3 regions of the Tardiphaga sp. GW821-FHT12E02 genome follow, and region 2 is predicted to be linked to each of the others. Evidence: predicted binding sites of a transcription regulator. Region 2 holds the regulator's gene; each other region holds the start of a gene.
What was found. Region 2 encodes PhoB, which activates phosphate uptake and scavenging genes when phosphate is short. Its sites were predicted from a motif close to TGTCATNNANCTGTCAT; they were not measured.

Region 1 (2,269 bases), 110 kb from region 2:
GTGCCTCACCTCGAAGTGAGTGGCTAGTGATTGGAAGGCGACCTATGAAGGGTCGCCTTCTGCGTTAGCAGGTACCTTTGTTTTTGATGACCCCATCGAGAGCGGCACCAGTCTGGTTTGCTCGGATGCGGTTGCACAACTCCGAGCGCAGCACGTCTTGATGACATCTCTCCGTGACATATCGCGATGGACCGGCGCTCTCAGCGCCTGTTTTTTCGTTGCGTTCGGTCACAGCGCCTTGGCCACGGGCGCGCAGGCGCAGCCGCGTGCCGTTGTCGAGTTGTTTACCTCACAGGGTTGCTCGTCCTGCCCGCCGGCGGACCAGATCATTGGCGATCTCGCCAAGGATCCGTCCGTCATCGCACTGAGCATGCCTGTCGATTATTGGGACTATCTCGGCTGGAAAGACACGCTGGCCGATTCGCGCTTCAGCGCGCGCCAGAAGGCCTATTCGCAGATGCGCGGCGATCGCGACATCTACACGCCGCAGGCCGTGGTCAACGGCGCCACGCAGGTGATCGGCAGCGACGCGACAAAAATCAAGACGGCCATCGGCGACACCCGGAAAGGTGCGTCGGTCATGTCCGTTCCGGTGTCGATTTCGGTATCGGGCAAGCAGGTGAATGTTGCGGTGGCAGCATCGACCGACACGTCTTCGACCGATCATGGCGAGGTCTGGATTTGCTCGGTATCGAAGTCCGTCCCGATCACGGTCGGTCGTGGTGAGAATCGTGGACGTGAACTCACTTACTACAATGTCGTGCGCAGCTGGCTAAAGGTCGGCGACTGGAACGGCAGCGCGGCCAACTGGACCGTACCGCTGGAGAATGTGTCGCGCGACGGCGTCGATGCGGCGGTCGTCTATGTGCAGGACGGCTCGCGCGATAAGCCTGGCGCAATGCGCGGCGCAGCGTTTACGTCGCTGCAGTAATCTCACCGTCATTGCGAGCGCAGCGAAGCAGTCCAGAAGACCGCAAGCAAGGTCTGGATTGCTTCGCTGCGCTCGCAATGACGGCTGAGAAAGCCCACCCACCCCACAAAAAGAAAAGGACCAACTCGCGTTGGCCCAGTGGGGATTAATATACTCACTGCGCAGGGTCCGATCCCAACGACCACGGGGGGCTGGGGGCTGAGGAATCCGAGACCGGAAGAACCGGACCCGACGCAGTATCTGTTTATCGCAAGCCACAAGGGCGTCGGCTGGGCCAAATTTTGGCGGCAATAAGATTCGCCTAACGTTCCCGTGACGGAAGATTTCTTACCGTCTGGCGGCTGAATCTGGTCTTGCAGCCCAGGGCCCATGGCGCGATCATGTAAGTGATATGACAGGAGGCGCCGATGCACGTGATTCCGGGAGACAATGACCCAAGTTCGAATCGCGGGACGACGGGTCCGGCGCCGGCCCCGATCGTCAGCTTCAACCGCATCGAACTGAGCCGCATCCTCAATCTCTACGGACGGATGGTGTCTGACGGCGAATGGCGCGATTACGCCATCGATTTTCTGCGCGACCGCGCAGTGTTCTCCGTGTTCCGGCGTGCGTCTGAAATGCCGATCTACCGCATCGAGAAGGATCCGCGACTGGCACGCAAACAGGGCATGTACAGCGTCATCTCGGCGACGGGCATGATCCTTCGCCGCGGCCACGAGCTGGACCGGGTGCTGCTGGTGATCGATCGCAAACTGGCGGTGGTGTGAGACAACGCTTGCCCGTGGCTTATCGATCTCGCGACGCTTGCGCGTCCGAGCTGTGAGCATTTCTCCCCGCGAGACATGAGGGGAGGTGGCACGCCGCAAGGCGCACTTGGGTGGGACTTGACGCCATCCGTTCAACGCTGGATCGCCAGCGAAGCCGAACAGCGCAACGCCTTACGGCGCGCCACCGCGACGTTCTTTCTGGCCGAAGGACCGTTCTTCCGGGTACTGGGCGCTCCCGATCGGGAGCCATCCGACGGATTTCTCCGCCTTCGCCCGCACCACGTCCAGCCGCGCTAGCGGCAGACCCCCATAGTGGGGTCGGACGGTTACCCCCGACCACCCGAGTGCAGGAGGTACGTCCTCCCCTGCCCGCAGGCGCCGCATCCACGTTCCGCTCAAAGACGCCTCATGAGAGCGCCCCTCACGAACGAGACGGAGGGGATATGGAGCAGAATGGGAATTTTGTCAAGAACAGAAGGAGAACTAAAATCTTGCGGGCGCAATGTTCTCCCTCCCCCAAGCCGCGAAGCGGCGCAGCGGGGAGGGTGGATCGAAGCGAGCGTTCAGCGAG
Region 2 (2,269 bases):
CGCCTTCATGTATCTCGGTGAGCTTGTTGAATTCGACCAGACCAACAAGATCTTCACCTCGCCGAGCGACCGCCGCACCCAGGATTACATCACCGGCCGTTTCGGCTGACGCGACATATTCGCGAGAGGATTGACCTATGGCTTTTGAACACACGACCAAGGCCTTCGACGACGATCTTCAGGAACTCACCCGTCTCGTCGCCGAGATGGGGGGCCTGGCCGAACGTCAGATCGCAGAGTCCGTGGATGCGCTGGTCCGCCGCGACGTCGCCCTGGGCGCCCGCGTGGTGGCCACTGACGCCGAAATCGACCAGCTTCAGCGGCTGATCGAGGAACGCGCCGTCCTCACCATCGCCAAGCGCCAGCCGATGGCTGTCGATCTGCGCGAGATCGTCGGCGCGCTGCGCGTCGCCACCGATCTCGAGCGTATCGGCGATCTCTCCAAGAATATCGGCAAGCGCGTCAATGCGCTGGACAGCGACTTCCATCCGCTGAAGCTGATCCGTGGCCTCGAACACATGACCGATCTGGTGAACACCCAGGTCAAGGCCGTGCTCGATGCCTATGCCGCGCACGACCTCCCGGCCGCCATGGCGGTGTGGAAGGGCGACGAGGAAATCGACGCGATCTGCACCTCGCTGTTCCGCGAACTTTTGACCTATATGATGGAAGATCCGCGCAACATCTCGTTCTGTATCCATCTGATGTTCTGCGCCAAGAACATCGAACGGATCGGCGATCATGCCACCAACATCGCCGAGACGGTGTTCTACATGATCGAAGGTCAGCAGATGGTCGACAAGCGCCCGAAGGGTGACATGACCAACTTCGCTACGCCGGTGAGCTGAGGCTCATCGCGACGTCTCTGAACGACAGATAGGAAGCCAGCCATATGAACGCGCGCATTCTGGTAGTGGAAGACGAGGAAGCTCTGACCACGCTGCTGCGCTACAATCTCGACGCCGAAGGTTACGACGTCGAGACGGTTGCCCGCGGCGACGATGCCGACACCCGCTTGAAAGAGCGCGTGCCGGACCTCGTGGTCCTCGACTGGATGTTGCCCGGCCTGTCCGGCATCGAACTGTGCCGTCGCCTGCGGGCGCGGCCGGAAACCAAGGCGCTGCCGATCATCATGCTCACCGCGCGCGGTGAGGAGAGTGAGCGCGTTCGCGGCCTCGCCACCGGCGCCGACGATTACATCGTCAAGCCGTTCTCGGTGCCGGAACTGCTGGCCCGCGTGAAGGGCCTCCTGCGCCGTGCGGCGCCGGAGCGTCTGGCCACGGTGCTGGCTTTCGGTGACATCGAACTCGATCGCGACAAGCGCCGCGTGGTGCGCGCCGCCCGTCCGATCGATCTCGGTCCGACCGAATACCGGCTGCTCGAATTCTTTCTCGAGCATCCCGGTCGCGTGTTCAGCCGCGAGCAGCTGCTCGACAGCGTCTGGGGCCGTGACATCTATATCGACGAGCGCACCGTGGATGTTCACATCGGCCGTCTGCGCAAGCTGCTGAATCCGGCCGGCGAACCCGACCCGATCCGGACCGTGCGTGGCGCGGGCTATGCGCTGGACGATCGCTTCGACAAGGCGGCGGAGTAACGCTCTTTACCTCACGCTCTGCCCTCATCCTGAGGAGCCGCGCAGCGGCGTCTCGAAGGATGGCGACGGAGCTCCGACATCTCATGGTTCGAGACGGCGCTTCGCGCCTCCTCACCATGAGGGGCGGAGGTGGGCGGCTCTAGCTCAATAGCAAAGCAACAAAAAATGCCCGGCTCATCGCCGGGCATTTTCGTTCGTGCTGTTCGCTTACCGCATCGGCTTCGGCGCTGCCCGGCGACGATCGCTCGCAGGCTGGTAGGCGATCCGCGAGTGGTGCGCGCAGTAAGGTGCGCCGGCCACGGCCTTGCCGCCGCAGAAATAGAAATCGGTGCTGGCCGGATCACCCACCGGCCAATGGCAGGTGGCGTCGTTGAGCTCGACCAGCTGCAGGCGCTGGCTGATCGGGATCACGTTATCGACCGAGATCGGATCCGGCTCCATCTCGACCTGATAGTCGTGAGCCAGCGCCGTGTTGCCACGGGCGACCGGGCGCGGCATGCGCACCATCTGCTGGGCCGGACGCGGCTTGCGCGGGCGCGGCGCGGCAGAGGAGGGGCTCTTGGCGCGGCCGGAGAGGCCCAGGCGGTGCACCTTGCCGATAACGGCATTGCGGGTCACGTTACCGAGTTCCGCGGCGATCTGGCTGGCGGAAAGGCCGCCTTCCCAGAGTTT
Region 3 (2,269 bases), 260 kb from region 2:
GCGCTGGCGATCTGGGAGCGGACGAACCTCGCCAATCTCGAGGACAATATCTTGCCGACGCGGCCGCGGGCGACGTTGATCCTGAAGAAGGGCGCGGATCACGTGATTGAAAACGTGGCGCTGCGGCGGCTGTAGTCCATGTTCTCACTGTCATCGCCCGGCTCGACCGAGCGATCCAGTACACACGGCTGCTGACGTGTTTCTGAGACGGCAGAGTTTACTGGATCGCCCGCTGTCACGGGCGATGACAAGCGGAGGGAAGCGCCGCTCCGAAGCGCCTACGCCGCCTTCGCTTCCCCACCAAAATGCTCGATATATCGCGCGCCGATCGCCGACACCGGCATCACGATCAGCACATCCGTGGTGCCGAACTGATGATCGATGACGGCACCATCGCCGATCATCGCGCCGATGCGCAGATAGCCCTTGATCAGCGGCGGCAATGCACGGAGCGCGGCCTTCTGGTCGATGGCGTCTTTCGGCATCCGGTTCATCTCGACATAGCGTGAACCATGCGCACGGGCGCGCCATTCTTCGGGTGCGCGGGCATTGTGATGCAGGAAAGACAGCGGCAGCGCCAGTGCGTCCGGATCGGTGCCCTCAAAGCTGGCGCAGCCGATCATCACGTCAAAGCGGTTCTGCTTCACATAGCTCCAGATGCCCTGCCACAGCAGCTCGACGGTGCGCTTGGTGCGATAACGTTCCTGCACGCAGGAGCGACCCAGTTCGAGGAAGCGCAGTCCCGGATGATTGTGCAGGATGCCATCGAGATCGAATTCGCTCTCGGTATAAAAGCCGCCATTCTTCATCGCCATCTCATGGCGCAGCAGGCGATAGGTACCGACCACCGGTTGGCGACCCGATAGCGTCGGCTTGGCCGCATGATCGACGACGAGAAGATGATCGCAAATCTTGTCGAAGGCATCCTTGTCGCGGCGTGCCAGCATGGTGGCGGCGTCGGCGATGGCGGTGCCGTTCTTGTAGAACACTTTATAGCGCAGGCGCTGGGCGCGCTTCACGTCGCGCTTGTCCTGGGCGAGCCGCACTTCCAGCGGACCCATGCGGCCGAGCGATGGCGCGCCTTTTGAATTCAGGTTTTGCGGATTGAAATTGGCGGGATCGAAATTGAAGGGTGGCTTGAACCAGGTGATGGCGGTCTGTGCCGCCAGCGCCATGTTCTGCGGCCGCAACATCTGCATCATGCCTGGTTTAACAAGGCCTGATTTAACAAGGCCGGGCTTGATGATGCCTGGCTTCGGTCGAACGAGTTCGTTGCCGTGCATAGCCAATCCCCGACTTAACCCCAGGCCGCGATGAGCCCCACGCGAATCGACGCGGCCCATCGACACCAGACATCACGGGTGATCGACAGAGGTGTGACGGGTGTATTGCGAAGGTGTGACAGGAAAGGTTGGGGAAAGAGAGCGACAAACACGCCCCTTATCCTGAGGAGCCGCGCAGCGGCGTCTCGCAGGATGGCTACACGCTCTGAGCCCAGCCATTCATGGGTCGAGACGGCGCTTCGCGCCTCGTCACCATGAGGACGGCGTCTAAGCCGCGATATGCCGGCCCGCGGCCAGATGCTTCAGCGCCTCTTCCAGCTTGTCGCGGTCCAGCGGCTTGAGCAGGAAGCCATCCATGCCCGCTTCAAAACAGGCATAGCGATCTTCCACCAGCGTATTGGCGGTCAGCGCCAGGATCGGCGTGCGACGGACGCGCTGGCCGGCTTCCAATGCGCGGATGCGCTTGGCGGCGGCGATGCCGTCGAGTTTCGGCATCTGGATATCCATCAGCACGAGATCGAATGGCGTGCCGGCCGCATCCGAAGCGATCCAGGATTCCAGTGCCTGTTCGCCATTGGTCGTGACCACAGTGCGGTGGCCGAGCCGTGTCAGCAGCGAGCGCATCAGCAGCGCATTGATCTCGTTATCTTCGGCGACAAGGATCGAGAGGCCGTCACTCGCTGTGGCGTCATTGGACGCAAGGGCCGCTTCTTCGATCGTCGGCGCCTGATCGTCCGTCTGCACACCCAATAGCTTCGCCAGCGATGCTGCGCGCAGTGGCTTGATCAGATAGCCGGTAAGGCCCTCTGTCGCCGTCGGCTGCAATTCGTGTCGCATGGCGGGCGTGAACAGGCCGATGCGCTGCGTGGCATGCGACACAGCGCGTTCAGACAGCCGTTCGAATTCGCTGGCACCAAGCGCGCGGTCGATCAGCACGGCGCGCCATGGGCGCTCCGGCAGCAGCGCCAGCGCGACATCTGTATCGG

Region 1: a site for PhoB is predicted at 1,312-1,328, ahead of AC1RQ5_RS02585 (DUF2794 domain-containing protein). Genes of this name have one in related genera too.
Region 3: a site for PhoB is predicted at 1,366-1,382, ahead of olsB (l-ornithine N(alpha)-acyltransferase). Genes of this name have one in related genera too.

The regions. Positions count from the first base shown of each region.
Region 1 is NZ_JBXAQK010000001.1:541,467-543,735, forward strand. Features, by position in the region: gene AC1RQ5_RS02580 (DUF1223 domain-containing protein) at 161-931, shown strand; gene AC1RQ5_RS02585 (DUF2794 domain-containing protein) at 1,339-1,698, shown strand.
Region 2 is NZ_JBXAQK010000001.1:427,312-429,580, reverse strand. Features, by position in the region: gene pstB (phosphate ABC transporter ATP-binding protein PstB) at 1-109, shown strand, start outside; gene phoU (phosphate signaling complex protein PhoU) at 138-848, shown strand; gene phoB (phosphate regulon transcriptional regulator PhoB) at 893-1,597, shown strand; gene AC1RQ5_RS02010 (GcrA family cell cycle regulator) at 1,805-2,269, opposite strand, start outside.
Region 3 is NZ_JBXAQK010000001.1:685,626-687,894, forward strand. Features, by position in the region: gene coaA (type I pantothenate kinase) at 1-135, shown strand, start outside; gene olsB (l-ornithine N(alpha)-acyltransferase) at 279-1,202, opposite strand; gene AC1RQ5_RS03275 (ATP-binding protein) at 1,551-2,269, opposite strand, start outside.